DNA from 4 places in the Rahnella aquatilis CIP 78.65 genome. Region 1 is predicted to be linked to each of the others. Evidence: predicted binding sites of a transcription regulator. Region 1 holds the regulator's gene; each other region holds the start of a gene.
The links. The regulator LexA, encoded in region 1, represses DNA repair genes until DNA is damaged. The targets are predictions, from matches to a motif close to TNCTGTATGTACATACAGNA.

Region 1 (7,631 bases):
TCAGATGCGGGAAATCACGTTTAAGCTGATACACGCGCGGGTAATCCAGCGGCGGGATTTCACGGTTTTCTTTCGGACTGAGGCCGGAAAGCCAGGCTTTACGCGCATGAATAATGAAGGTATCGCAGCCGCCGTTTTCAGACACCTGACGAATGAAATCACACAGGAATTCGTAGCTGTCCTGATCGTCGATACCAATGCGGGTTTTGACCGTGACCGGAATGGAAACCACATCGCGCATCGCTTTAATGCAGTCGGCAACCAGCGACGCCTGCCCCATCAGACAGGCACCAAACATGCCGTTTTGTACGCGATCTGACGGACAACCGACATTCAGGTTAATTTCGTCATAGCCGCGTTCTTCCGCCAGCTTCGCGCAATGCGCCAGATCAGCTGGATTGCTGCCACCCAGTTGCAATGACACCGGATGTTCTTCATCGCCAAAGCCCAGATAATCCCCTTTGCCGTGAATAATGGCCCCGGTGGTCACCATTTCGGTATACAACAAGGTCTGACCGGTCATCAGCCGGTGAAAATGGCGGCAATGGCGATCGGTCCAGTCGAGCATAGGCGCAACGGAAAAACGCTGAGCGGAAAACGGGGTGGTCTGGGGCATTGCGTGTTGAGTTTCTGACATCGGCCTGACATTCGCTGAAGGGGTTCGTGGCGCTCCCGCCAGCGTAGCCGCCGGAGGGAATGTAATCGTTGATTATATCACAGAACAAAGATTCGGCATCTTGTGCCGTTGAGCAGGCGACTGCCGACGTTGCATCACCTCTGAATGGCGCATAATTCGTCGTTTTGGTGCAAGCATGATAAAATAATCAGTGGTCGCATGATGTGGCCTATCCATTCCAATCTGCGCTCAGAGACCGTTGCCATGACCCTGAATAATCCGGAAAAATTACTTTCACAAGCTGAAGAACTTTGCCAGCAGCGCAATGTTCGCCTGACTCCGCAGCGGCTGGAAGTACTGCGTCTGATGACGCAACAACCCGGTGCGATCAGCGCCTATGATTTGCTGGATCTGCTGCGTGTGAGTGAACCGCAGGCGAAACCACCGACCGTTTACCGGGCGCTGGATTTTCTGTTAGAACAGGGGTTTATTCATCGCGTTGAATCCGCAAACAGCTATGTTCTCTGCCATCATTTTGAGGAACCGAGCCATACTTCTGCCCTGTTTATCTGCGACCGCTGCGGGCTGGTCACAGAAAAAACTACCGACGGCATTGAAGAACGTCTGGCAAAACTGGCATTGGAATCCGGCTTTGAACTTCGCCATTCGGTAGTAGAAGCGCATGGATTGTGTGCGGAATGCAACGTCGTGGAGACCTGTGACAGTCATGAACATTGCGATCACGACCACAGTATTGTGGTTAAAAAACGCTGAGGGATGAACGCGTTACGACGAAGAGTCTGAAGAAGTAAAAGGTTGGGTACTTCCGTGTACCCGTATCCTGAATTGTTCCGGGTAGAAGCAACTGCTGCCAGGATACGTCACTGATACGCGAGGGGGAATCGCGTATTACCAGTGATATTTATTTTTGGTTTCCCATTCATGGAGCTCTTTTTCGGCCTGATCTTTCTGATAGCCGTAACGCTCCTGAATTTTACCGACTAACTGATCACGTTTACCTTCGACCACTGTCAGGTCGTCATCAGTCAGTTTGCCCCATTGTTCTTTCACTTTCCCTTTGAACTGTTTCCAGTTACCGTCGGCTTGATCCTTATTCATACAATATCTCCTGTTACCTTGGGTTTGGTGAACTGCATTTCTCGTTTGCAGCTCGTCCTTAACACTTTAAAGGTTAGTAGAGAATCTCGATTAATCCTCTTAAAGCAGGGATAAAACCCGTTATTAGGATTAATCCAAAGCAGGAAATAACGACAATCCAGCGTTTATTTCTTTGAAAACAGTAATAATCAGTCCGCATGAGGCGAAAACCAGGTGTCATGCCGCCAGTAACAGTAACGACACCATATCCAGCCCGGTGAAATCTGACTCAGCAATATCTGACCGAGTAATTCGAGTTATATCAAGGCGGCAACTAAGCGAACGCCGGGAGCATACACGAGTATGTGACCGGGGTTCGCGAAGGCAGCCAACACAGAGATAGCTCGAAGTACGAAGGTCAGATCCAGTCGCCGTTGCGGATGACGCCTACGGCCAGCCCTTCAATGCTGAAATTCTGTTCGCGCAAATCCACTACGATCGGCTGGAATTCGCTGTTCTCAGGCAATAACTGCACCATACTGCCCTGTTTTTTCAGGCGTTTCACCGTGACTTCATCATCAATGCGGGCCACGACAACCTGACCATTACGCACATCTTGCGTTTTATGTACGGCCAGCAGATCGCCGTCAAGGATACCGATATCACGCATCGACATACCGCTGACACGCAGCAGGAAATCGGCGCTTGGCTTAAACATCGCCGGATCAACCTGATAGTGCCCTTCGATATGTTGCTGGGCCAGCAGCGGCTCACCGGCGGCAACGCGGCCAATCAGCGGTAAACCTTCTTCTTCTTCCATCAGCAGGCGAATGCCACGTGATGCACCGGAAACAATCTCAATAACACCCTTGCGCGCCAGCGCCTTAAGATGCTCTTCCGCCGCATTGGGAGAACGGAATCCCAGTCGTGATGCAATCTCTGCGCGGGTTGGTGGCATACCGGTGGTGGAGATATGATCGCGAATAAGGTCGTAGACCTCTTGTTGTCTGGTCGTTAAAGCTTTCATTCCGCCCCCTGGTTGTTTATACAGTCTTGCTGTGAGTATATACAGCTAAACGGTCAATGAAAACCTAAGATTGAATAAAAACAGGGCATAACGTTGATTCCTGGAATACAGATTCCAAATCAGAACCATCGCGGCCAAAAGATGCTGACCCAGACAAAAATCGCCAATATGATGGTCAGAAGTACGGCTGCAGAGCCAATATCTTTTGCACGACCTGAAAGCACGTGAAACTCAGGCCCGATGCGGTCTATCGCACATTCCACCGCACTGTTGAGCAGCTCGGTGACACAGACCAGAACGACAGATCCCACCAGCAGAATGCGTTCTACGGTGCTGACATCAAACCAGAAAGATAACAAAATTAACGGGATAGCGACGCTTGCTTCCTGGCGAAATGCCGCTTCGTTTTGCCATGCTGCTTTGAATCCTTTCCAGGAATAGCCGGCTGCTTTATAAATTCGGGTAAATCCAGTGACTTGGTTCGCCATTTCGGGTACTGATCCTTAGAGTGTTTGCCGCATTTTAGCTTTTATATGACCACAGATCTCCACGGATCTTTCTGGTATCCTTGCGGCGAAATGGCTAACAAGAGGCTTCACGTTTTTATGTCAGGTTGGCGTAGACTTTATTACACATTATTGAATTTACCACTGTCATTGCTGGTAAAGAGCAAGGTCATACCTTCAGATCCGGTTACCGAGTTGCATTTAGACCCGACGCGGCCGATTTTGTATGTATTGCCTTATAACTCCAAAGCCGATTTGCTGACGTTGCGTACGCAATGTCTGGCGCAGAATCTGCCGGACCCCCTTATTCCGCTGGAAATTGACGGAACTCTGCTGCCAAGCCATGTCTTTATTGCTGAAGGCCCGCGCGTATTCTCTTATTACACGCCGCAGCAGGAATCCGTAAAACTGTTCCACGACTACCTCGATTTGCACCGCAATAACCCAGATTTAGACATTCAGATGTTGCCGGTGTCGGTGATGTTTGGCCGGGCACCGGGCCGTGAAGGTCAGGACGACACGCCACATCTGCGCGTGCTGAATGGTATCCAGAAATTCTTCGCTGTGCTGTGGCTGGGACGGGACAGTTTTGTCCGTTTCTCCAATACCGTTTCCCTGCGTTATATGGCGACAGAACACGGCACAGATAAAACAATTGCGCAAAAACTGGCACGTGTGGCGCGGATGCATTTCTCCCGTCAGCGTCTGGCTGCGGTGGGTCCACGTCTTCCGGCACGTCAGGATTTATTCAATAAATTGCTGGCCTCAAAAGCCATTGAAAAAGCGATTGAAGACGAAGCCCGCAGCAAGAAAATTTCCCACGAAAAAGCCCAACAAAACGCCATCGCCCTGATGGAAGAGATTGCCGCTGACTTTTCTTATGAAGCCGTGCGCCTCTCTGACCGCGTGCTGAGCTGGACCTGGAACCGATTGTACAAAGGCATCAACGTTAACAATGCCGAACGTGTACGCCAGTTAGCGCTGGACGGTCAGGAAATTGTGTATGTGCCCTGCCACCGCAGCCACATGGATTATCTGCTGTTGTCTTACGTGCTCTATCATCAGGGGCTGGTACCACCGCATATTGCCGCGGGTATCAATCTGAATTTCTGGCCGGCTGGCCCGATTTTCCGCCGTCTGGGCGCGTTCTTTATTCGTCGAACCTTCAAAGGCAACAAGCTCTATTCAACGGTGTTCCGTGAATATCTGGGCGAACTGTTCAGCCGTGGTTATTCGGTGGAATACTTTGTGGAAGGGGGGCGTTCGCGAACCGGACGCCTGCTGGAGCCGAAAACCGGTACGCTGGCCATGACCATTCAGGCCATGCTGAGAGGCGGTTCACGCCCGATTACACTGGTGCCAATTTACATCGGTTATGAGCACGTCATGGAAGTGGGTACGTACGCCAAAGAATTGCGCGGTGCGACCAAAGAGAAAGAAAGCCTGACGCAAATGCTTAACGGCCTGCGTAAGCTGCGCAACCTTGGCCAGGGTTATGTGAACTTTGGTGAGCCGCTGCATCTGACCACTTACCTGAACCAGAATGTACCCACCTGGCGTGAAGCCATCGACCCGATCGAAGCACAACGTCCGAGCTGGCTGACGCCAACGGTGCAGGATTTAGCAGAACAGATCATGGTGCGTATCAACAATTCAGCGGCTGCCAATGCTATGAACTTGTGTTGTACCGCGCTGCTGGCGTCCCGTCAGCGTTCGCTGACCCGCGAACAACTGACCGAGCAAATCGACTGCTACCTGCAATTATTGCGTAATGTGCCTTACAACGCGGATTCAACGGTGCCGGATCTGACTGCCGATCAGTTGCTCGATCACGCGCTGAACATGAATAAGTTCCAGGTTGAGAAAGACAACATTGGCGACATCATTGTTCTGCCTCGCGAACAGGCAGTGCTGATGACGTATTACCGCAACAACATCCATCATATGCTGGTGTTGCCGTCACTGATTTCAAGCATTGTGATGCATCACCGCCAGGTCAGCCGTGCGGAATTGCTGCGTCAGGTCGAACTGATTTATCCGATGCTGAAAGCCGAACTGTTTATGCATTTCGGGACATCTGAGCTGCCGCACGTGCTGGATGTTCTGACGCTGGAACTGGCGCGTCAGCAAATCATTCATCTTGAAGATGATGAGCTGACACTTAATCCGGCGCGGATCCGCACCCTGCAACTGCTGGCGGCCGGCGTACGTGAAACGCTGCAACGTTATGCCATTACCTTCTCCCTGCTCACCAATAACCCAAGCATCAACCGTGGTGCGCTGGAAAAAGAGAGCCGGATTATGGCACAGCGTTTATCCGTGCTGCACGGTATCAATGCCCCTGAGTTCTTCGATAAAGCCGTATTTTCGACCCTGGTCGGCACACTTCGCGCCGAAGGTTATATCAGTGACAGCGGCGATGCCATTCAGGAACAAACGCGTGAGATTTACCTCATGCTCAGTGATCTGATGACGTCTGATATCAAGCTGACTATCGAAAGCGCGGGTATGCCTTCTGAGCTACCACAACCGACGGCACCACCGGCTGAGCCGAAGATGGATGTGCGCGATACCGATCATTAACCGGCATTAGCGCCCGCCAGCGCAGGCTGCAAAAAATAAAACGCCCGGACTTTTTTACTGAGTCCGGGCGTTTTTTTAGGACGTTGAGTCAGTTCAGAAACCGTTACAACGTGAAGCCTGACAGGCTCATCAGAATGCCGAGGAACAGCACCAGCCCGACATAGTTGTTCTGGCGGAAAGCCAGGAAACAGGCATCACGTTCACGTTTGGCAATCAGCTTCTGCTGATGCACAAACAGCGCAGCAGCCAGCAGCAGCGACCAGTAAAACGGTGCGCTGAGCTGGGAAAGATGACCGACAATCCCCATCAGGACCAGCGTTGCCAGTTGCAGCAGGCCGATGATCAATGTGTCAAAACGTCCGAATAAAATCGCTGTCGACTTCACGCCGATCTTCAAATCATCGTCACGATCGACCATCGCGTATTGCGTATCGTAAGCCACCGTCCAGCAGATATTTGCCACGAACATTAACCAGCAACTGAGCGGTACACTTTCGCTCACAGCGGCATAGGCCATCGGGATCGCCCAGCCAAACGCCGCGCCCAAAACCACCTGCGGCAAATGACTGACACGCTTCATAAACGGGTAAATCCATGCCAGCGCCAGCCCGGCCAGAGACAGCCAAATCGTCATGCGGTTAAGCAGCAGAACCAGCAAGAATGACACCAGCACCAGTCCGGCGAATAATATTTTCGCCTGCTTACCGGTGATCGCCCCGCTCGGCAATGGTCGTTGAGCGGTGCGTTTTACGTGACCATCAAATTTACGATCGGCGTAGTCATTGACCACACACCCGGCGGCACGCATGAAAAACACGCCCAGCACGAAAACCAGCAAAATCTTAGCAGACGGCATTCCGCCACCTGCAACCCACAATGCCCATAACGTTGGCCACAGCAGCAGCAGTGAGCCGATCGGCTTATCAATACGCATCAGGCGGCAGTAATCACGCCATGTGCCCTGAGTCATACTTCCTGACACTCTCTGTTCTCCTTGTTGATTAGCCTGACTCATTCCTGCTCCGCCTTATTTTGCGGACGGTGAACCGGCGAGTCGGGGAGGAAAATTTCGGTCAGCAGCAACGGCTTGTCAGACAAGCGCAGGCGGGAACGGCGCGCCCATAACGCCCCCTGCTCACTGTGTAATTGTCCCAGATGAATGTAATCACGGGACAAATTATTTCCGCTGAACAGATAACGGCCCAGCGGCACAGTGCCTAAATCGACCAGCGCCAGATCCGGCCCGGTCAGCGTTTCTTCAGGAATAACTGTGCGCCCGAGCAGCCATGGCTGCGCGTCACCAAACAGCACGATTTCGCGGATCCAGTAACGGGCACTTTCCGGCAACTGCTGCGCTTCGCTTTCACCCAGTTCTTCGCGGCTGACAAAACATTCGTTTTGCGGTTTCACGGTGACGGTAACACCCTGCTTTTCAAACCGGCGGGTCATGGATCCCATTTCCATCAGCCAGTCAGCCACATCCGCAGGCACCTGCGAAGGATCGTCAAACCAGTGGATCGGGGATTTTTCGGGGGAACGGGAATCAGACATCAATGGCTCCGTAATGAAGGTGTTCATACCTCCAATGAATTATCTGCCTCGCATTCTAGCGTATGATTGCGAGGCAGTAATCGCCTCATTTATTCCCGGCGCAGACGTTCGCTGTTGGCGAGGAAAAGCGTTACGACCAGCACCAGGATCGCGCAGGCGTAAACTAATGTGTCATAAGGACTTTTGTGATCGACGATGATCAAACGGATAATCGCAGTGATCCCGATGTAAATAAAATAGCGTAAAGGGA
Region 2 (7,631 bases), 1.1 Mb from region 1:
CAGCAACTTTGATGGTGGTGTCCACACAATAATCCGTTGCACAACCGCAGATCGTAAAACGGGTTATCTTCAGTTCCTGCAAAACGTTATCCAGTGAGGTACGGTAGAAAGAATCACAGGCGGTTTTAGTCACAGAAATCGCGCCTTCCGGCTGATGTAATTCCGGTAATACCTGCCAGTATTCGCTGCCTTCGGTCATTTCACCTTCGGCGTGTTGGATAAAAATAACGCGCCCGGCCTGGTCAATCAGCTGATTAATGCGCTCAGTCCGTCCGCTGCGGTCATGACGCGGAGAAGCGAACACTCCGTTTTGCATATCCACTACAATAAGAACATGTTGCTCTGACATGATTTTCCCTCACAAAAAAACGCCCTGAAATGCGCGTAAATTACTTTTTCACCAGCGGATGATTATTCCACGGGCTGTCGGCAGCGGGTGCGGCGGTACTGACTTTTGGCTTTTGCGGGGCCTGTGCGGAAAGCGGCGTGCGGCGCTTGCTGCGGGTCATATCCGGGCGCAGATGCCCTTCGATGAAATCCAGATATAAGGTTTCCACTTCCTTACGCGCCCACGGCGTGCGGCGCAGGAATTTCAGGCTGGATTTCACGCTTGGGTCACTTTTGAAACAATTGATATTGACCTGAGAAGCCAGCGCCGGCCAGCCAAAGTTATCCACCAGCGTTGTCAGCAGTTTTTCCAGCGTGACGCCGTGCAGCGGATCTTTCGCTGCCCCAGGGTGTTGTGGTGTATCAGTCATTGGCTCGCTCTTTGTAAAATGTCTGGGTCATGATTTTTAAGCCGCGCAGTCTACCACCCTTCTCGTTAAGAAATCGCAATAAACTGTTCACGCAATGCATGCAGCTCGTCGCGGGTATTGGCCGCTTCTTCGAACTCCAGATTCTGCGCGTGTGCATACATCTTGCTTTCCAGCTCTTTGATGCGCTGCTCCAGCGCTTTTGGCGTAAGCGACCTGAAGGTTTGCGCCGCTTCGGCATCGCGTTTGTCTTTGTTCTTTTTGGTTTTCGGCTGGCCCAGTTGCAGAATATCGGAAATCTTCTTGTTCAGCCCCATAGGTGTGATGCCGTTTTCGAGGTTGTACGCTTCCTGTCTGGCGCGACGACGTTCGGTTTCTTCAATGGCGCGGGCCATTGAATTGGTAATTTTATCGCCGTACAAAATCGCTTTACCGTTGAGGTTACGCGCCGCACGACCGATGGTCTGGATAAGCGAGCGTTCCGAACGCAGGAAGCCTTCTTTGTCGGCATCGAGGATCGCCACCAGCGACACTTCCGGCATATCCAGCCCTTCGCGCAGTAAGTTGATACCGACCAGCACGTCAAATTCCCCCAGACGCAAATCGCGGATAATCTCCACACGCTCGACGGTATCGATGTCAGAGTGCAGATAACGCACCTTCTCGCCGTGTTCTTCCAGATACTCTGTCAGATCCTCGGCCATGCGTTTGGTCAGCGTGGTGACCAGCACACGCTCGTTAATCGCGACGCGTTTGCGGATTTCAGACAGCAGGTCATCAACCTGCGTGGTCACCGGTCGCACTTCAATGATCGGATCCAGCAGACCGGTCGGACGCACCACCTGATCGACCACATCGTCACCGGATTTCTCCAGCTCGTATTTCCCCGGCGTGGCCGAGACATAAATACTTTGCGGTGCCAGCGCTTCGAATTCCTCAAAGCGCATCGGGCGGTTATCCAGTGCGGAAGGCAGACGGAAACCATATTCCACCAGCGTTTCTTTACGCGAACGGTCGCCTTTATACATGCCACCGATTTGCGGAATGGTGACGTGCGATTCGTCAACAATCAGCAGGCCGTCAGCTGGCAGATAGTCAAACAAGGTCGGCGGCGGCTCGCCCGGCCCGCGGCCTGACAGATAGCGGGAGTAGTTTTCGATACCGGAGCAATACCCCAGCTCATTCATCATTTCGAGATCAAACTGCGTGCGCTGGCTGATGCGCTGCTCTTCCAGCAGTTTGTTATTGGCCAGCAGCACCTTGCGGCGATCGGCCAGTTCGACTTTGATTTCTTCCATCGCCTGCACAATACGTTCGCGCGGCGTGACGTAGTGCGTTTTCGGGTAGATGGTAAAACGTGGCACTTCATGCTGTACCTGGCCGGTCAGCGGATCAAACAGTGAAAGACGTTCAACTTCCTGATCAAACAACTCAATGCGCAACGCCAGATCGTCCGATTCAGCCGGGAAGACATCGATCACTTCGCCACGCACGCGGAAAGTGCTGCGCTGGAAAGCCTGATCGTTGCGCGCATATTGCAGTTCCGCCAGACGACGCAGGATCGAGCGCTGATCGATAATCATCCCTTTAGTCAGATGCAGCATCATTTTCAGGTATAAGTCCGGGTCGCCCAGACCGTAGATCGCAGAAACTGAGGCCACCACAATGACATCGCGCCGTTCAAGCAGCGCTTTGGTGGCAGAAAGACGCATCTGCTCGATGTGTTCGTTCACCGAGGCGTCTTTTTCGATAAAGGTATCCGAGCTCGGAACATACGCCTCAGGCTGATAATAGTCATAGTAAGAGACGAAATATTCGACGGCGTTTTCGGGGAAGAACTCTTTCATCTCGCCGTATAACTGTGCGGCCAGCGTTTTGTTGGGGGCAAGCACCATCGTCGGACGGTTCAGATCCGCGATCACATTCGCCACGGTAAAGGTTTTTCCTGAACCGGTTACCCCGAGCAATGTCTGGTGCGCCAGTCCGTTCTCCAGCCCTTCTTCCAGACGGCGTATTGCCTCAGGCTGGTCACCTGACGGTTTAAATTCGGAATGCAGTTTGAACTCTTTACTCATGACGGGCTACCTGACTGAAATGGGAATGCATAGGGCCGTGCGCGCTGAACGGGTGAACAGTTTGCGGAAAAATAGTATGAAAGACTTCGCGATTTTTGCCAGCCCTGATTTTACCCTCGCTATAATACTGTATATAAAACCAGCTTCCAATCGATAAAAAATGTTTGCGTTTAACATGCTGGCGCCCCTGCACTTTTTTAGGATATGACGAATAAGAATTTTCACCATCAGGGGACATTTTTTCTCAGAATCCTTACCCCCTCCACTTTCTGATCACAGGTTGACGAAGATTGACACAACGATGACAAACGAATTACGGCAGTATTGCTTTTAACTAACCCATTGATTAAAAACACTATCATTAAAAAGGTGCGAATACGGGCAAACTGAGCGGAACCCGCATGCTGACTCGTCTGTAGCAACTTTTCTCACTCTCATGCACAAGGTTATCCACAGGAATAGTGGATAAGTCTCAGCGCGCCCCGCGCTGCGGGAGTTGGGAAAAAACCGGATTTTGGCTCCCGCAGGTCTGAGAGGCTTTTTTTAGTTATTTTTTATCTTTTTTATCCCCTTATTTATGCCTATTTTGCCTAGATTTCCGGGCTGATGTTTCTTGCAAAAAACCAAAAGTGCATCTCAGCGGTTTTTTTGGCTCACGTTTGTCCATGAGCTTGCACCAAAAACAGAGGGGACGGCACTGGCAAAGTGCAGTTCCCTGTGTGCCGCCTCTGACGGGAAGAATTTCAAAACCTCAGAAATGCTAATGAATAATCCGAAAGGGGAAGCGTCCCGGCTGTTAACACAGCGGTAACTTCTTTTTTCCCGGCCATTTTCACAAACTTGGCCTGAGAGTTGCAACGTTTCTGAATGAAAGGGTTGCGGCAGCCAGAACGACTTTTTTCACCCCGGCATAAAAAATGAGGATCTGCGTGTTTTCGGGCGGACAAAATCATTTTTAGTGCGGGGAAACGCCCCTTAACCCCATTTATCACTGGTTAAGGTGCATTTATCTGTAATTGATGCTGTCAGGTTAGCCGTCAACAAACGGAATTAAATTCTGCGTTGGGGCATTAACAGCGGAACATAAATGTCAGAAATATGACAGCGGCCGTCAAAATGAAGTTCAGCGGAAGGCTCCGTGCGGGAGGGAGGTCTGATGTTAAGTGTAAAATCAGTTAATCAGTATTATGGGCAAAAACATATTCTGTGGGATATCAATCTCGAACTGTACCGCGGTCAATGCACCTGCCTGATCGGGCGAAATGGCGTGGGAAAAACCACGCTGGTGAACTGCATCATGGGGCATCTTCCGGTGAAAAGCGGCGCCATCTCCTGGCAGTCGCGTGACGAAGAGCCGCAAAGTCTGCTGAATTTGCCGGTCGAAAGCCGCGCGCAAATGGGGATCGGTTATGTGCCACAGGGACGGCAGATTTTTTCGCAGATGAGCGTCGATGAAAACCTGCAAATCGCCATGATGGCCAGCCGGAATAAGACCCGTCGTGTGCCGGAAGAGGTATATGACCTGTTTCCGACATTAAAGGAGATGGGGGCGCGCAAAGCCGGTGAGCTCGATGAAAGCCAGCAGCAGCAACTGGCCATCAGTCGTGCGCTGGTTCAGGAACCTGAATTACTGATTCTGGATGAACCGACCGAGCACACCAGCGCGTCGATGGCGGCAAACATGGGCAATATCATACACCGCCTGAACCGTGATCTCGGCCTGACCTTGTTGCTGGTCGGCCATAAATTGCCGTTCATCCGCAGTGTCGCTGACCGGTTCTGTCTGGTCGACGGCGGACGTAACATCGCGCAAGGCACGCTGGCTCAGCTTGACGATACGTTAGTCAAAAATTATCTGACCGTCTGACGTCTCATGCCGTGAGACGGTTAAGATGAAGATACTGTCCCAAATTAACGTCAGTTCCGGCACTCAGGTACGGGATCTCGCCCAGCAAAGGCGCAGGCAGCATACGCGTGAGCGTATCCATATAGGCCTGATGATGCTTCCCCGTTTCCTGTACGTCATTGGCTATCCAGCCTGCCAGATGCAAACCACTTTGTGCGATGGCCTGCGCCGTCAGCACGGCGTGGTTAATACAACCCAGCCGCATGCCTACCACTAACACCACCGGCAATTGCTCGGCAATCGCCCAGTCGGCAAAGGTATAATCCGCCGTCAGCGGTGTATACCACCCCCCCGCACCTTCCACCACCACCCAGTCCGCCAGCGGTTCGAGATGACGTAATCCGTCGGATAACACCTGTGGATCAACCGGCCGTTTTTCCAGTTCGCTGACGATATGTGGCGAAGTCGGTTCGATAAACGTGCACGGGTTCACTTCGTCATAACGCAGCCCGACAGTGCTGTAAGCCTGCAAGGTCAGTGCGTCACTGTTGCGCGGGCCTTCGCCGGTCATTTCACTGCCTGATGCCACCGGTTTATAACCGGCGGTTGTGTGTCCGGCGCATGCAGCAGCCTGTAAAAATGCAGTGGTCGCCACGGTTTTACCGACTTCAGTGTCGGTGCCGGTAATGAAGTATTTTTGTTTCATGAAAAGCCTGGTGTTGGTTGGCTCCCTCCCCGCATTGAAATCGGCTTTTGCTCCTCCCCCTGCGAAGGGGGAGGGAGCAGACCGCGCCGGTTTCAATCCGGGGAGGAGTAAATTATCTTGGGATCAGTTCTTCGACCTGCAAAATGCCGTAGACCAGCCGGTAGTTGAGCGGCAGGATGCCGTCGCGGCGGGCGTAGTGTTTGTCCAGCAATTGCAGGCGTTCCCTCCCCCCCAGACCGCCGAGACGACCATTTTTGATGTGCGTCGCGCCGATGCCTTTCAGCGAGCGAAGCAGCGACATCACATCAGGGAATTGGGCTACGTGCTCGCTGAAAGTGACTTCGTGGCGATACGGCGCGCAGGCTTCGGCGATTTTGTCCGGCGTCAGGAACTGATTGACGTGACGTCGGCCATCGACCTTCATCCAGGCAGCAGCCAGCTCATTGAGCGAACCTTCTGCCAGCGTGGAGAACAGCACCAGCCCGCCGTTGCGGGTAACCCGGTGCATTTCTTCCAGGGCGCGCGGCAGTGCGTTGCACCACTGCACGGCCAGATTGCTGAAGCAGATGTCGACAGAATTGTCGGCAAACGGCAAACGTTCGATGTCGCCCGGCACGTATTCATCCGCTGAATCCAGCTCACGCGCACGGTTCAGCATGCCTTCGGAGAGATCCAGCGCAATGACATTTTTACCCTGCGCACGCCAGTGACGGCTGAAGTGGCCAGTGCCGCAACCGGCATCGACGACAATCTTGCCGGCGTCTTTCAGATACGGCGCAGCCAGCGCCAGCAATTCCTCACCCACATCACGCTGCAATTGCGCAGCGTTTTCATAACTGATGGCAGCACGACTGAACGCGTCGGCCACCGCTTGTTTGTTCACTAATTCAGTGACTGCACCCATGAAGGGACTCCAGCAAAAAATCGATATCTTCCGGCCTGTGCGCCGCTGTCAGGGTAATGCGCAACCGCGCACTGCCCGGTGGCACCGTCGGTGGACGGATGGCGCTGACCCATAATCCGCGCTCACGCAACATGGATGCCAGATCCAGCGCGGGCTGGTTTTCACCCACAATCACCGGCTGGATCGCCGTCTGTGAACCGGTCAGCGGATACGGCAAACCGGCGGCACCCGCGCGAAAACGGGCAATATTGGCCGCCAGTTTATCACGCAGACCATCATCCTGCCGGACTCGTGCCAGTGCAGCCTGTAGCGCACACACCTGCGCGGCGGGCATCGACGTGCTGTAAATCAGATGACGGGCAAACTGTAACAGGTAATCTGCGGTCACCTCATCACACAGGACGGCCGCGCCACTGCAACCGAAAGCTTTTCCGAAGGTGACCACCAGCAGTTCCGGCCTGATGCCCTGCTGCCAGCAACTGCCGCGCCCTTCTTCACCGGTAACGCCCACGCCATGCGCGTCATCAACCATCAGCCAGCTACCGTGCGCTTTGGACAGGTTATGCAGATCAGCCAGCGGTGCCGCGTCGCCGTCCATACTGAATACACCTTCAGTCACCACCAGCGTTTCACCGCTGACCGGTTTTTCCAGCAGGCGCTGCAGGGAATCCGGCTGATTATGGTGAAAACGGCGTAACTGCGAAGGCGCATGAGCTGCGGCTTCCAGCAAGGAGGCGTGGCTGAGTTTGTCGGCCAGCACGCGATCATCACTTTGCATCAACGCCGCGAGAATCGCCTGATTCGCCGCAAAACCGGAGATAAACAGCAACGCACGCGGATATCCCTGCCACTGCGCCAGTTGCTGCTCAAACTCTGCATGCGCCTCGCTGTAGCCGGTGACATGTCCGGAGCCGCCGCTGCCAACGCCGTATCTCTCCGCGCCCTGCTGCCACGCGGCAATCACCTGAGCGTCCTGACTCAGGCCGAGATAATCGTTACCGGAAAAGTTCAGATAACGCCGGTCACCCTGCGTCAGAAAGCGTGCGCTGCCGCCCCGGTTTGGCTGCCGCACACGAAAGGCCGCCGCCTGTTTGCGCGCCGCTACCGCGTCGTTAATCCGCGTTTGCCAGCTCATCGGTTATACGGCGGCGTTGTAGAACTGATCGGTATCGGCATGTACCAGTTTTTGGGCCAGCGCGGCCTGCTGCTGGTTATCGCCCATTTCTGTTTCAAATGCCTGCGGGTTCAGTCCCAGCTTGCCGAATAAGATTAAGTCTTTATCCTCTGCCGGGTTTGGCGTGGTCAGCAGTTTGCAGCCGTAGAAAATGGAGTTGGCACCGGCCAT
Region 3 (7,631 bases), 2.1 Mb from region 1:
GTCAGCGGCAGGTCGGCTTCGAATTCACCATAAATGGCAGAATCCACCAGCTCGGGTTCCATATCATTGAGGTCGCCAAGCGATAAGCGGTCACCGACCAGAATCAGGCGGATATCCAAAGGCATCGGAGGGACTGACACAGGTAACGGTGTAGTCTCATCTGGCGAAACCCAATGATATTGACCTTCAGTGATCATCTGTTTCAGACGTAACCACATCAGAGGCTGCGCGATGAGAGTACGGATAGAAAGGACCAGTACACCACCATTCACCTGATGTACTAATCCTGGCTCCAGCTGAATTTGTTCTTTGTAAATGCGCACGCACCCGAACAGCTGTTCAGGTTCAACCCATTCACGATACTGGCAGGTCGATTTAGCCGCGAAGGCATCTTCGGCAGACTTTGCTGCCAGCAGCGTTACCCTATTGCCTTCAATATGGTAGCGGTTACCCTTGACTTCAGCCGGTTCAGGCAGTAAATCGCTGACTACCTGTGCGATGCGTGACAAGTATTCGCGATTTTCCTGCGCCTTGAGCGTCATAAAACGCGGACGTGAGCGGGGATGACAAAACAGCGTTAAACCATTTTCCAGCCGAGGCTGAATTCCTGCGAAATCGACAGGGGCTAACTGGGCAGCCGTTGCAAAGATTGCCTCGTAAGGCGCGGAGTCGGGCAGTAAAAGCTGCCAGTCAAGTCGGTTATTGGTCAATGTGTTAGCTGTTTTCTATAAAAAGGGAAAGTGCGATTATACAAGAATAAATACGGCTGCATACAATGAGAGTCATAGCAGAATTGTTCTTAGTGCACATTGTTGTACGGGTGAGCAAAAAACAACCAGAATAAGCGGTTTTATTTGGAGTGAAAATTGAATTAAAGCTGTTATGCTTAGTAAAGTTACGTGGTCACCGAAGAGTTCACGATGAAATATCAGCAACTGGAAAATCTCGAAAGTGGTTGGAAATGGAAGTATCTGGTGAAAAAACACCGGGAAGGTGAGCGGATCACCCGCCATTTGGAAAACAGCGCTGCCCAGGAATCCGTGAATCAACTTCTCAGCCTGGAAAACGAGCCGGTCAAAGTATCAGACTGGATTGTTAATAATATGAATCCTGCGCTGGAAAACCGCCTTAAGCAAACTATCCGTGCACGCCGTAAGCGTCACTTCAATGCCGAGCATCAGCACACTCGCAAAAAATCTATCGATTTAGAATTTCTGGTCTGGCAGCGTTTAGCGGGACTGGCGCAAAGGCGGGGGGTAACGCTTTCTGACACAATCATTCAGCTTCTTGAAGATGCTGAGCGCAAAGAGAAATATGCGAATCAGATGTCTTCACTCAAAGAAGATTTAGAACAAATCCTCGGCAAGAAAGATCCCGGATAATTTGCTTTCGTGTCTCAGGGAGTCAGCTATTCCCCTGACTGAAGGCAAAAAAAAACCCCGCCATGGCGGGGTTTTTAGTATCTGGAGCAAAAGCTAAAGAGTGTTATTAAGCCTGTGGCTGAGTAACAGTATCTTTGTAGCCTTTAACTTCGATTTCTACACGACGGTCTGGTGCCAGGCAGTCGATCAGAGCAGCACGGCCTTTAACGGAGTCACAGGTAGAACCAGTAACTGGGTTAGATTTACCCTGGCCTTGTGCAGAGATCTTGTTAGCAGGGATACCTTTAGATACCAGGTAATCTACTACGCTCTGAGCACGTTGCTCAGACAGTTTCTGGTTGTATTGTTCTGAACCGATACGGTCGGTGTAACCCAGAACGATAACAGAACCGTCTTTAGGATCGATGGAGCTCAACTGGCTGTACAGCTGATCCAGAGCCTGTTGGCCTTCTGGTTTCAGAGTCGCTTTGTTGAAGTTGAAGAGAACATCAGATTTCAGAGTGAATTTCTTAGTCTCTACAACTGGAGCTGGAGCTGGTGCTGGAGCAACAACTGGAGCAGCTGCTTCATCTTGACCGAAACGGTAAGAAACACCTACAGACAGCATTGCGTTATCAGGACGTGCACCAACGGTAGCCGCGTCACCAATGTTGTTAACCCACTGGTAATCCAGACGGGTAGCCCAGTTTTTGGTTACTGCGTATTCAAGACCTACGGCTGCCAGTGGAGAAACACCAGTGTCGTGATCATTTACGCGACCATTAGCACCGTTGTTGAAGTTACCCTTAGCATCTGCACGCCAAACCATACCACCCAGACGGGTGTACAGGTCCAGATCGTCAGTCAGCGGGTAGCTCAGTTTAGCAGCCAGCTGAACGCCTTGTGCTTTGAACGCGCCGTTGTTTACGCTGCCTTTGTAAGGCATACGGCCAAGCCAGTCATATCCCATTTCAAAGCCCAGGTATTGGTTCGCTTGGTAACCCAAGAACGCACCTGCACCCAGTTGGCTTTCGTGGGTAGGGCCGTTGCCGATACCGTTGTAAGCATTTGCGAAACCAGTGTCATGGTATTGGGACCAGCCCAATTTACCACCGGTATACCAGGTGTTATCTTTAGGGGCGGCTTGCGCTACGGTAGCGAAACCTGCCAGTGCCACTGCTAATGCGATAGCTGTCTTTTTCATTTTGCGCCTCGTTATCATCCAAATAGGCAATTGAGCTTTAAGCTTTTTAAGCCCTTGGTTAAAATCCTTACGCCAAGATTATTGCTTCATTTCAGAACTTGCCACTTTACGTTGGCATTATCGAGCAACCTTGGCGTTGTAAAGTCTACAACGTGGCGCGAAACTTACAAGCTTGATGTGTTAACACCGTGGAAAAAAAGGGAAAAATGTACACATTTCTTAACGTGTTTGGCAATTTGCTGACAAATTCTGGCTCTAATCGGCATTCCGGAAGCCCGTTTTTACTGGCTTGCAGGCATTATTCAGCACAAATCACTAAGTTCCGCATTATTTTCATAGGAAAATTCCTATTTTGAACTAATGGTATACGGAAGAGTGAATTTTTACTGTTGAATGATGTCCACAAGCTGAATTCTGTTCAATTGTCGGTTTCATAATGAAGCCATAAGCCCCTCCCTGACGCGCGGCAATTTGCAATCTTTCCCTCTCAGCATCACTCAAATCCGGAAGCCATCCCAACACGACACTGTAGTTACCCGTCTGCAATGCTTTCTCCATCGCATCCACTGTCGACATCGCCGTAATTTGATTTACCTGCACCATCTTATCCACCGGCAACCCTGACTGAGATAACCAATGACGGCTCAGTTTTTGCTGAGGCGTGAGCCACAACAACCAGCGAGACTGCATACCTAAGTGTTGCAGTAAGGGCAGCAGTAACTGCGCAAAAGCAGGCTGGCTCGCACTATAGACGAACTCAGTGATCAGACCATTATTCAAGGATGCAGACGTATTTACCTGTGACGGAGTAACGGGCAAAGCAAGCTGACTAAAATGATGATTTGTATGGTGTTGAGTTCGCATAAAGATGTACCCCAGTGAGTTACTGTATGTATGTACAGTACTCTGGCGGTGAGCAAAGATCAACCCAATTTTTCCAAGATATCTCGCAAATTTTGAAGGCAACAGGCTGTAACGGCATTTTATGTTTGTTGCGGTTCATAAGATTGCGTATTTTGCTTTTAGCTGTTTTGGTAACTCAAAATGGAAGCAAGGGATTAACGTGAAAAGGATAACGCAATGATAAACAAATCAAAAAAAAGAGTGCTCGAGTGTCTGGAGATTTTTTCCCCGCTGGGCAATATTCGTTCCCGCACCCAATTTGGGGGGATGAGCCTGTCTGCTGACCGCGTCATGTTCGCCCTGGTTTCTGATGGTGAACTTTATCTGCGAGCGACCGGCGAAACCGAAGCGCATTTTTGCCGCAAGAAGATGGAGAGGCTGATCTATCGCAAGCGGGGCATGGATGTGCAGTTGCGTTATTTCAAAGTGAATGCCCGGCAATGGAATGATCCCAAGGCGCTATGCGAACTGGGCAGATTATCGTTGCAAGGCATGCTGCGGGATAAAGAACTGAAAAAAAACAGCGAAGCGGTCCGCCTGAAAGATTTACCCAATCTCTCGCTGGCGCTCGAAAGGATGCTCTGGCAAGTCGGCATTGAGAACTCGGGAGACTTGCGGTTGCAGGGTGCCTGCCATACCTATCTCAAACTATGTGCCATTAAAAAAAAGAATTTAGGGATTAATTTACTGATGGCGCTGGAAGGGGCAATTTTAGGCTTCCATGAAGCTGCTTTGCCGGTGGAATCCAGAGAATTATTAACTCACTGGTTTAACCATCACAAAGAGCAGCTATCAATGGTCGTGCACTAAATTTGCGTAGGGTATCTGCAACTAGAGCTGACTCTTTGCCGGCAGGATTTTAGTATTGAGACTGGTGAGTTCAGGCAAATGGGCCACCAGTAATCCAATCTGCTGAAGCACGAGTTGCTCTTTACTGTCGATATCTGCTGTTCGCAACTGAATACGCGCAGTCAGTTGCCCGAGCGCATTTTGAATGCGTTCTGCTTCAGAAGGCAGATGATGCAAAGCACCGTCAACGCAGCATGCTGCATCATCGAGCAATCTCAGGGTTTCAGCATCATTGAGTTTTTCGCGATGAGCACCCAACGCCGAAATGTAACTCAGCATCGTATGATTGAGGCATAACAGGCGAAACGCCGCTTCGAGGGTCGCCGGATCGTTATTTCTCTCAGAGCTCATGTTCGACACAACGGACGCCAGTTCGGCATCGCAATTATGTGCATCACGACGGGCCAGACGATAGTCGAGACTATTGTCTTTCCCCTGATGGTATTGCACCAGGATTGCATCAAGATAGCGGCAATTAGCATCGAACGTTTTGCTGACAACCTTATCCAGTTGTCTGAATTTCCAGTCGGGCCATATAAAAGTTACTGCCGCCCAGGCGATACCACAACCAATCAGGGTATCTATTACCCTCGGAATAGCGACTTCAAATCCTTCGCCCAGCAAATTGAAGCATAACAACACCAGAAGGGTGATGAACATCGTGGCCTGTGCATATTGCACTGTACGGAACGCAAAGAACAATAATCCGCTGATGACGATCAGAATCATTTGTCCGTCAACGGAAGGAACGAAGTATAGGATAGGGATACCGAGTGCAATACCGGCAAGTGTTCCGATTATCCTTAGTGCTAACCTTCTGCGGGTCGCACTGTAGTTTGGTTGACAGACAAAAAGGCTGGTGAGCAAGATCCAATAGCCGTGATTTAAGCCGCTAACCTGAATGAAAACGTAGCCCACAAAGAGCACCACAGACATACGAATTGCATGGCGGAACAATACAGATTGCGGTGTGAAATGACGTGAAATACGCAGCCAGATGTCATCAAGGCCGGTCAGGCGGTCTTCCGCAAACGGGCTTTTGCCGGTCTGGTTTTCCGGCAGAGACTGCTCAGACTCAATATTTGCCAGTTGCGCATCAATCGCATGCAGATTGCGTAACAGATGGCGCAACGCCTGCAACGTTTCACGGTGTTCATTGTGAGATTCCAGGCGCTTGAGGGCTTCTTCCAGCCGGGAAAACGCCCGTTCGAACTGGCCGTTGTGGGTATATTGCTGACGATAAAGAATGCATTGTGACAGTTGTAAACAGGCCCGTGCCTGCATGCTCATCAGACGCTGAAAGCGGAACAAAATATCACTGTGATGGAATTGTTCACTGAGCTTGAGATATTGCACGTGGGACGAACTGGCGCGTTCATGAATATCCTGCACCACAAAATAATAATGCAATGTCCGACGTGTTCCTTTCTGGCCGCGATCCCCCTTCAGCCGGGTCTGTAGCGTATTTTTCGTTTGGTTGAGTGTGGAGACCAGTTGACCATTGGCCATGGCCAGCTCGACAAGTTGCTGGTTGTTATCTTCCTGATCGGGATCAAACAGCGTTGCTTTGGCTTCAAGATAAGCCGCCAGTTGCGTGAAACAACGGGAAATCTGATCCTGTAAGGGGCGTATGGGAAAAATAATATGGCCAGCCAGTGTCAGCAGGTTGTACCAGATAGCACCCGCAAGCAGGATCAGCGGTTGCTGATACCAGATGTGATACATGCTGGTGCCGAGCATTGTATATATGGCGATCAGCAACGCGCCAAAGGCAATCGTGGCATAACGCTGGCCCAGGGCTCCCAGCAGGATAAATCCGCAGGTTGAAATCATCAGTCCTGGTGCAAAAAGCCACGGGTAAGGGAAAAGTAATTCTATGGAAGCTGAAGCAATGAAAAAGCAGACCAGGGTAATCAGCAAATTGCGCAGACGACCGGCGAGACGATCGTCAAGGTCAGCAAGAGCCGCTGCAACCACGCCGAGTGTCAGGGGAATTGTCAGCGTAAACTGCCCCAACCACCACGGCAATGCCGCAGCGCCTGTGAGCGCAATGAAAATTCTGATGTGATAAAGAACATTGCTGTTATAAGCATAACGCCGTAAACCGGGTGCAATAGAAAGCACGAAAAAACCCCGCCTTAAAATTCAAAAATGATGAAACACCGCAATCAGCGAATGCGTCCGTTTTCTCTCTGACGGCTTGCATTAGCTTCGCGGACTTGTTTTGCCAGCTCGACGGAAACGACCCGGCGTCCTACCGGCCAGAGTGCAATGGCTGCGATTTTAAAGTTTGCAATGCCCACCGGAATACCAATTATGCTGATACATTGCGCAATACCGGCAATGATATGCGACAAGCATAACCACCAGCCGAAAAAAATAAACCAGAAGATATTCAACAGAGTACCTCCACCGGACAGTAACACGTTGCGTTTTTCCGGATACAGTTCATCGACATGCACGGCTTCATTGCCAAATGGCAACAGTGAAAGACGGGTAATTTCCCAGCAAGAGCGGGTGAGTGGCAGTGTAAAGATCAGCACGATACTGACCAGCGTAGCAAGCAACCAGGCAAGCGTGGTGAAAAAACCACCTAAAACAAAGTTGAGAATATTGAGTACGGTGCGCATGGCAGCTCTTCCCGAAGAGATTAAAAAATTGATAAATTTCATGTTCACGTAACGCAAACATACCCCTTATTCTACTCTGTTTTGGCGCGTGGATCGCCTGCGCTTATCAAAGGTAAACTCTTAAATGCTCTTGCATGTAAAATGTCAGGAATTAAAGAGAAAACACGGTGTGATGATATGGAATTGAAATCGACCTCATTCGGGAAACATCTGGCGCAGCACCCTTATAACCGGGTGCGCCTGCTTAATGCAGGCGTGGAAGTCAGTGGCGACAAACATCACTACCTGATCCCTTTTAATCAGCTTATCCAGATCCGCTGCAAGCGCGGTATCGTCTGGGGGGAGCTCGAATTTGAATTGCCGGAGCAAAAAGTGGTCCGTTTGCACGGCACTGAATGGCAGGAAACCCAGCGTTTTTATCAGTACCTTCTCAATATCTGGCAGACCTGGAGTCTGGAGATGAGCGAGGTCAGCGCCGGGGTATTACACGGACAGGTTAAAAAAATCCTGCAGATTGAACAGCAAGATAAATGGTTCAAACGTGTTGATCTGGCTGATGTGCAGAAAGACATCACTGAGGCATTTTCTGCGATCCCGGTGCCTGTTGAACGTCTTACTGAATTTGATAACTGTCGGGAAGATTACCAGACCTGCCTGCGCTGGCTTGAGCAGGGTAAACGCAGC
Region 4 (7,631 bases), 1.4 Mb from region 1:
AGCGTGCCGGGGCTGATGATCATGGCCGGGCTGTTTGGCTTCGGTGGTGCCATTGTCTCGTTGCTGATGTCGAAATGGATGGCGTTACGCTCGGTGGGTGGTGAAGTTATTGAGCAGCCTCGTAATGAAACTGAGCGCTGGCTGATGGAAACCGTACGCCGTCAGTCGCATCAGGCAGGCATTGCGATGCCACAAGTGGCCATTTACCACGCACCCGATATTAATGCGTTCGCGACTGGCGCGCGCCGTGATGCCTCTCTGGTGGCCGTCAGTACCGGACTGCTGCAAAGCATGAGCCAGGACGAAGCTGAGGCAGTTATTGCCCATGAAATCAGCCATATTGCCAACGGCGATATGGTGACCATGACCCTGATTCAGGGGATCGTGAACACCTTCGTGATCTTCATTTCACGTATTATCGCGCAGGTGGCGTCTGGTTTCCTTTCCGGCAACCGTGATGGCGAAGAAAGCAGCAACGGCAACCCGCTGATTTATTTTGCCGTGGCGACCGTACTGGAACTGGTATTCGGTATTCTGGCCAGCATCATTACAATGTGGTTCTCGCGCCATCGTGAATTCCATGCGGATGCGGGTTCTGCAAAACTGGTAGGCCGTGAAAAAATGATTGCTGCATTGCAGCGACTGAAAACCAGCCATGAACCGCAGGAAGCGGGCAGCATGATGGCATTTTGCATCAACGGTAAGTCTAAGTCATTCAGTGAGCTGTTTATGTCCCACCCGCCGCTGGATAAGCGTATCGAAGCGCTGCGCAGTGGTGCATATATTAAGTAATCAACCTTTGGTTATTACTGATAAAAAAACCCGGCGAGTTGCCGGGTTTTTTTATGTCAGGATTTCAGGTTATCCGCCTCTTTCTGGCTGCTGGTTTTCTGCGTCATCCTCAGCAAGCTGACCAGTGCGCCGGTTCCGGCCAGAGTCCCTGCAAGGATCAAAGAGGCATGAGTGCCATGCATCGGGAACAGGTTAAACATTAAGGCAACCATCGCCGCGCCGGTTGTCTGGCCCAAAAGCCGTGCGGTTCCCAGCAGGCCGCTTGCGCCGCCACTGCGGTTTCGCGGGGCTGAACTGATGATCGTGTGATTATTCGGCGACTGGAATAACCCAAAACCGGCACCGCACAGCAACATGCGCCAGATGATATTCAGATGTGAAGGTTCCGCTGGCAGCAATGACAATGAAAAGAGCCCGAACGAGAACACAACCAGACCAATCCCGCCCAGCATTCCCGGATGGAAACGTTCAACCAGACGCCCGGCGATCGGTGCCATCACCATCGTCGCCAGCGGCCACGGGGTGAGCAGGAGACCTGTTTCCACGGAATTCAGACCGAGTGTGTTTTGCAGGAAGAAGGGCAGTGAAACAAAAGCCAGCATCTGAGCGCTGAAAGAACACAGCGAAGTGCCCAGGGACAGACTGAAAATAGGAATGCGCAATAAATCGATCGGCAGCAGCGGGAAAGGCTGCGAAAGCTGACGGTGTACAAAGAACCAGCCGATGATAAGAAGGGCAATGATTTCCCCCAGGATAAGCATACGGCTCTGACCTTGTGCAAAGCCGCTGATAGCGCTGATCAGCAGGCCAAAGGTCAGGGCATTCATCAGGCTGCTGACGATATCAAAACGCTGACCCTGACTTCGTGTCGGGTTGGCCGGTAAGAACTTCAGACCGAGTATCAGAGCCACAATACCAATCGGAACGTTGATGGCGAACAGCCATTGCCAGGAGGCTACCGACAGAATACCGGCGGCAATGGTGGGTCCGGCCGCTGCCGAGACGGCGACGATGAGTGCATTAATCCCCACGCCACGCCCTAAGAAACGCTGCGGATAAATAATTCGTATCAGCGCGGTATTCACGCTCATGATCGCTGCCGCCCCGAAACCTTGTAACACGCGGGCGACAGTCAGTGTCATCAGTGAATCCGACAAGGCGCAGAAGAGAGAGGTGATACTGAATACCAGAAGGCCCGTCTGGTAAATGCGGCGGTAGCCGAAAATGTCACCCAGCGAAGCCAGCGAAAGCAGGGAAATCGTGATCGCCAGCTGATAGGCGTTAACCACCCAGATAGAGGTTGCCGGGCTGGCATGGAAATCATTAGCGATAGTGGGCAACGCGACGTTAGCGATAGCGCCATCCAGTACAGAAACAGTAATACCCAGCGCAATCGCCAGAATAGCGCCATATCGTTGTGGAATGGCTAATCCGTCAGCAGGTGTAGGAGTCATGAGTTCTGTCAGTGCGTAGTCATCAGAGAGGGTAATATTACTACGCTAATTAACGTAAAGTGACAATTGTCACATGATGTAATGAATTTTATCTTTCTGCCGGGAATGAAGCTGGCTTAACAGTTCTTACATTCTTGATCAATGGGTTGATTGCTTCTCAGCGGTGCTTGCCATTATAATAAAAACTACGTTCTATTTTTTTTGAAACAATCTCAACGCGAGCAGGTAATACACCCTATGGCTATCGCAGATCTTGATAAGCAACCCGATTCCGTCTCCTCAGTCCTGAAAGTTTTTGGCATTTTACAAGCACTGGGGGAAGAGCGTGAGATTGGTATTACTGAACTTTCTCAGCGCGTAATGATGTCTAAAAGCACGGTTTATCGTTTTCTTCAGACGATGAAATCTCTGGGCTATGTCGCGCAGGAAGGGGAATCAGAGAAATATTCCCTGACGCTCAAGTTGTTTGAACTGGGTGCCAAGGCATTACAAAACGTCGATCTTATCCGCAGCGCCGATATCCAGATGCGAGAATTGTCCCGTCTGACCCGCGAAACGATCCACCTCGGTGCACTGGATGAAGACGGAATTGTCTACATCCATAAAATTGATTCGATGTACAACCTGCGGATGCATTCGCGCATTGGTCGTCGTAATCCGCTGCACACCACCGCGATCGGTAAAGTGTTGCTGGCGTGGGGTGATAAAGCAGAAGTCAGCGCGCTGTTGCAGGAAATTGAATTTACCCGCAGTACTGAAAATACCATCATGAATGCTGCTGATTTGCAGACTGCGTTGGATCAGGTTCGCGCGCAGGGGTTCGGTGAAGACAACGAAGAGCAGGAACAAGGGCTTCGTTGTATCGCGGTTCCGGTATTCGACCGCTTTGGTGTGGTCATTGCTGGCTTGAGTATTTCTTTCCCGACGATTCGTTTCTCGGAAGAAAGCAAAAGTCATTACGTGGAAATGCTGCATACTGCTGCGCGTAATATTTCAGAGCAAATCGGTTTTCACGACTATCCGTTCTGAATAATCGCGTTCTGAGTCAGTGCAGTATTTCGTGCATAAAAAAACCGAAGCCACTAGCTTCGGTTTTTTTGTTTGCAGCAATCTGAAATTAACGGTGAGCCAGCTCAGCCGTTTCTTCAGCATCCATCACCGATTTATCAGTCTGTTTCAGCAACTGGCTGGTTATAGTACCGGCAGTCATTGAACCGCTAACATTCAGTGCGGTACGGCCCATATCAATCAGGGGCTCAACAGAAATCAGCAGGGCAACCAGCGTAACCGGCAGGCCCATGGCAGGCAACACGATCAGGGCTGCAAATGTTGCACCACCACCCACACCGGCAACACCCGCAGAGCTCAGGGTAACAATACCCACTAATGTTGCAATCCATACCGGATCAAACGGGTTGATGCCGACCGTTGGTGCAACCATTACGGCCAGCATGGTCGGGTACAGGCCGGCACAACCGTTCTGACCGATCGTTGCCCCGAAAGATGCCGCAAAGCTGGCGATAGATTCAGGAATACCCAGGCGACGTGTCTGCGCTTCAACGCTCAGCGGGATGGTTGCGGCACTGGAACGGCTGGTGAAAGCAAACGTCAGTACCGGCCACACTTTACGGAAAAATTTAGCCGGGTTAACACCGGTGAATGACAGCAGTACCGCGTGAACAACAAACATAATGCCCAGACCCAGATAAGACGCGACAACGAAGCTGCCGAGCTTAATGATGTCCTGAATGTTTGAGCCCGCGACCACTTTGGTCATCAGAGCCAGTACGCCGTACGGGGTCAGTTTCATGACCAGACGCACCAGCTTCATCACCCATGCCTGCAGGGTATCGATAAAGGCCAGAATGCGCGGACCTTTCTCTGCATCATCTTTCACCAGTTGCAGGGCCGCAACACCGACGAAAGCGGCGAAGATCACGACACTGATGATTGATGTCGGGCTTGCGCCTGTCAGGTCAGCAAACGGGTTCTTAGGTATAAAGGAAAGAATCAGCTGAGGCACGCTCAGATCAGCCACTTTGCCGACATAGTTAGACTGAATTGCTGTCAGCCGCGCCGTTTCCTGCGTGCCCTGGACCAGGCCGTCAGCGGTGAGACCGAACAGGCCAGTCACGAAGATGCCCACCAGAGAAGCGATAAGCGTGGTGAACAGCAGAGTACCGATCGTCAGGAAGCTGATTTTGCCCAGCGCTGACGCGTTATGCAGTTTCGCTACCGCGCTCAGAATAGAGACGAAAACCAGAGGCATGACGATCATTTGCAGCAACTGGACGTAGCCGTTACCGACAATATTGAACCAGCTAATTGAAGTTTTCAGTACCGGATCATCGGAACCGTAGATCAGCTGCAAAGCCAGGCCAAATACGACACCCATAGCCAGACCCAGCAAAACTTTTTTTGCCAGGCTCCATTGCTTGTGGCGGGTTTGCGCCAGCAGCAAAAGCAGGGCAACAAAAACCACTACGTTAAGAACGAGCGGAAGATTCATACCAGACTCCAAACTTATAATTTTGATAAATGAAACGGGTGTTTCCGAAAAGGACTGCACCATCCCAAAGCATTGGGGTGCAGAATAGCAGTTTGAGGGCCTGACTATTTATATCCAAAAGTAATGCTTTATAACTTTTTGGTGTTATTTGTATTGATTTCCACCAAAACGGCAGTCTTTCATACTACTCAAATGAATAATTTCAGAATGTGATTAAAAAAGTCCGGATTTATTGCACCAATGATGGGCGTCCAGTCTGGCCAGAAAAGCGTCAGGCCGACCAGCATGAGACAAAGTGTGCGTTCGAGCTGATTACCTTTCTGACTGTTAATCAGGGGCAACCGGAAACGCCATCGACAAGGCCAGAGCAGCGGCACCCCTGCGGGCGTCAGCATATCCGCCAGAATATGGCTGAGATAACCGATAATCATGGCATGGAAAGCGTCAGCGGGGATTACCCAGTCGCGAGGGAAATGGGTGCGCAGCAGGAAAATCCCACCGGCCACAGCCAGCAAACTGTGAGTGAACCCACGGTGGCCAAAAACCCTGGCGATGGGGGCTGACAACCATTTGAGACGTTGACCCAGCATCGATTTAGGGTGATCAATGTCGGGCAGCAGACAGGTAAGTAAAGACCCTGGAATGATATGCCACCAGTCGCCATGTGCCAGTTCGGGAGAAAGCTGTGCCTTCTTAGCAAATACTGCGCAGGCAATTGAGAAAATGATGTGACCTTCCGCCGTCATGACGCGTCCGAACTGGATAACTGTTATTTTATCCAGTATAAGTGAAACTGTCACAATCTTGGAAGTGATACCCTGTAACTAATTGTCAACGGGCTGATAAAAAAGAAAAAGGCGTATAAAAATACGCCTTTCTGATGTCACTTATTACGCCGTTAACGTGCCAGCCAACCGCCATCAACGGCAATCGTGTAGCCATTAACGTAGTCGGAGGCTTTTGACGCCAGAAAGACCACCGGCCCCATGACATCTTCCGGCAAGCCCCAGCGCCCGGCGGGGATCCTGTCGAGGATTTCTTTGCTACGCTCTTCATCGGCGCGCAACTGCTCGGTATTATTTGTGGCCATGTATCCCGGCGCAATCGCATTCACATTGACGTTATGCTTCGCCCATTCATTGGCCATCAGTCGGGTCAGACCCATGACGGCACTTTTTGACGCCGTATAGGAGGGCACCCGGATCCCACCCTGATACGAGAGCATGGAGGCAATATTGATAATTTTGCCGCCGTTACCCTGTTTGATGAACTGCTTCGCCACGGCCTGTGACATAAAGAACAGCGTTTTGCTGTTCACATTCATCACATCGTCCCAGTTTTTCTCGCTGAAGTCGATGGCATCTTCGCGGCGGATAATCCCGGCGTTATTGATCAGAATATCGATATGACCAAATTCCCCGACCGCTTTCCCAATCAGTTCAGGAATACCTTTGATATTGCTCAGATCAGCCCTCAGATCAAGAAAACGACGGCCCAGCGCAGTAACTTTTTTTTCCGTTTCTTCAGGTGCGGAGACATTAATGCCCACAATATCGCATCCCGCCTGCGCGAGACCAAGTGCCATGCCCTGGCCCAGCCCGGTATTGCAACCGGTGACGATTGCGACTTTGCCGCTTAATTCAAATGAACTGAGGATCATATTCAGGGTCTCTTTTGCAACGGCATGTTCGCCATAAAAAATGAGTGGCTCTGCCGGTTAAGGCAGAGCAAGAGGGAGTTAGCGCAGTTCGCTGACTTTGACGTGATCCATGTCGTCGAATACCTGATTCTCGCCGACCATACCCCAGATGAAGGTATAGTTCTTGGTACCCACACCGGCGTGAATCGACCAGCTAGGAGAGATGACAGCCTGTTCGTTGTGCACTAATAAATGACGGGTTTCCTGCGGCTGTCCCATCATGTGGAACACGGCGGTTTCTGCTTCCATATTGAAGTAGAAATACACTTCCATACGGCGTTCATGCGTATGGCAAGGCATGGTATTCCACAGACTTCCTTCTTCCAGTTTGGTCAGCCCCATGGTTAGCTGACAGGTTTCCAGAACGTCCGGCACGATGAATTTATTGATGGTGCGACGGTTGCTGGTGGCTGCATCACCGATGGTCTGCGGAGAGGCTTCCGCCAGCGTGATTTTTTTGTTCGGGAAAGTGGTGTGGGCCGGCGCACTGTTGTAATAGAACTTGGCCGGTTTGGACGCATCAACGCTGCTGAACTCGACCCGCTTTGCCCCTTTGCCGACATATAACGCTTCTTCATGACCGATTTCATACGTCGTACCGTCAACCACAATCAGGCCCGGGCCGCCGATGTTAATCACGCCGAGTTCGCGACGTTCGAGAAAATAGCTCACGCCAAGCTGTTTACCGACTTCATCACCCACGGATACCGTTTTTTCAGCGGGCATGACACCGCCGACAATGATGCGGTCGATGTGGCTGTAAGTCATGGTATAGGCATTTTTCTCAAAGATTTTCTCAATGAGAAATTCACGGCGTAATTCAGCGGTATCAAGCATTTTCGCGTGGTCGCTGTGGATACTTTGACGAACTTGCATGTGGGCGCCTCTCATGGATAACGATATTAAGGAGGACTTACCGGGCTAGTCTGACCGTTGCGTGGCAGTGACAGCGTACAGAAGCAGGAGAGCTCCCGGCTCGTCCTTGTTGCAGGAATCATAGGTTCATTGGCATATGAATTCAATAAAAATGAAATAACGTTTTATTTATTTTATGAGTCAGTTCAAGATTTACGAAATTAAACGAAGCTTTGAAAATTGTGGCAGGGGAAATGCGTAGGGAAGGCAATTTAAAAAGAAGTGAAAGCAGAGAAGATGCGCAGCCGCTCATGCTGCTGCG

Region 2: uvrB (excinuclease ABC subunit UvrB) is a predicted target of LexA. The motif match lies at 2,956-2,975, and genes of this name have one in related genera.
Region 3: sulA (SOS-induced cell division inhibitor SulA) is a predicted target of LexA. The motif match lies at 3,450-3,469, and genes of this name have one in related genera.
Region 4: RAHAQ2_RS13880 (metal-dependent hydrolase) is a predicted target of LexA. The motif match lies at 5,520-5,539, and genes of this name have one in related genera.

What each region holds. Positions count from the first base shown of each region.
Region 1 is NC_016818.1:4,460,361-4,467,991, forward strand. It holds gene dusA (tRNA dihydrouridine(20/20a) synthase DusA) at 1-616, opposite strand, end outside; gene zur (zinc uptake transcriptional repressor Zur) at 881-1,390, shown strand; gene RAHAQ2_RS20195 (CsbD family protein) at 1,526-1,735, opposite strand; gene lexA (transcriptional repressor LexA) at 2,133-2,741, opposite strand; gene RAHAQ2_RS20205 (diacylglycerol kinase) at 2,861-3,229, opposite strand; gene plsB (glycerol-3-phosphate 1-O-acyltransferase PlsB) at 3,347-5,830, shown strand; gene ubiA (4-hydroxybenzoate octaprenyltransferase) at 5,934-6,800, opposite strand; gene ubiC (chorismate lyase) at 6,842-7,381, opposite strand; gene psiE (phosphate-starvation-inducible protein PsiE) at 7,471-7,631, opposite strand, start outside.
Region 2 is NC_016818.1:3,334,786-3,342,416, forward strand. It holds gene RAHAQ2_RS15050 (isochorismatase family protein) at 1-349, opposite strand, end outside; gene RAHAQ2_RS15055 (VF530 family protein) at 390-758, opposite strand; gene uvrB (excinuclease ABC subunit UvrB) at 824-2,830, opposite strand; gene RAHAQ2_RS15070 (ABC transporter ATP-binding protein) at 3,987-4,697, shown strand; gene bioD (dethiobiotin synthase) at 4,702-5,382, opposite strand; gene bioC (malonyl-ACP O-methyltransferase BioC) at 5,495-6,286, opposite strand; gene bioF (8-amino-7-oxononanoate synthase) at 6,270-7,421, opposite strand; gene bioB (biotin synthase BioB) at 7,425-7,631, opposite strand, start outside.
Region 3 is NC_016818.1:1,702,355-1,709,985, forward strand. It holds gene RAHAQ2_RS07765 (AAA family ATPase) at 1-710, opposite strand, end outside; gene matP (macrodomain Ter protein MatP) at 921-1,382, shown strand; gene ompA (porin OmpA) at 1,489-2,565, opposite strand; gene sulA (SOS-induced cell division inhibitor SulA) at 2,923-3,429, opposite strand; gene RAHAQ2_RS07785 (TfoX/Sxy family protein) at 3,646-4,278, shown strand; gene yccS (YccS family putative transporter) at 4,300-6,441, opposite strand; gene RAHAQ2_RS07795 (YccF domain-containing protein) at 6,486-6,947, opposite strand; gene helD (DNA helicase IV) at 7,125-7,631, shown strand, end outside.
Region 4 is NC_016818.1:3,090,720-3,098,350, reverse strand. It holds gene htpX (protease HtpX) at 1-792, shown strand, start outside; gene RAHAQ2_RS13895 (MFS transporter) at 849-2,246, opposite strand; gene kdgR (DNA-binding transcriptional regulator KdgR) at 2,484-3,275, shown strand; gene RAHAQ2_RS13885 (L-cystine transporter) at 3,364-4,755, opposite strand; gene RAHAQ2_RS13880 (metal-dependent hydrolase) at 4,944-5,501, opposite strand; gene kduD (2-dehydro-3-deoxy-D-gluconate 5-dehydrogenase KduD) at 5,654-6,415, opposite strand; gene kduI (5-dehydro-4-deoxy-D-glucuronate isomerase) at 6,494-7,330, opposite strand.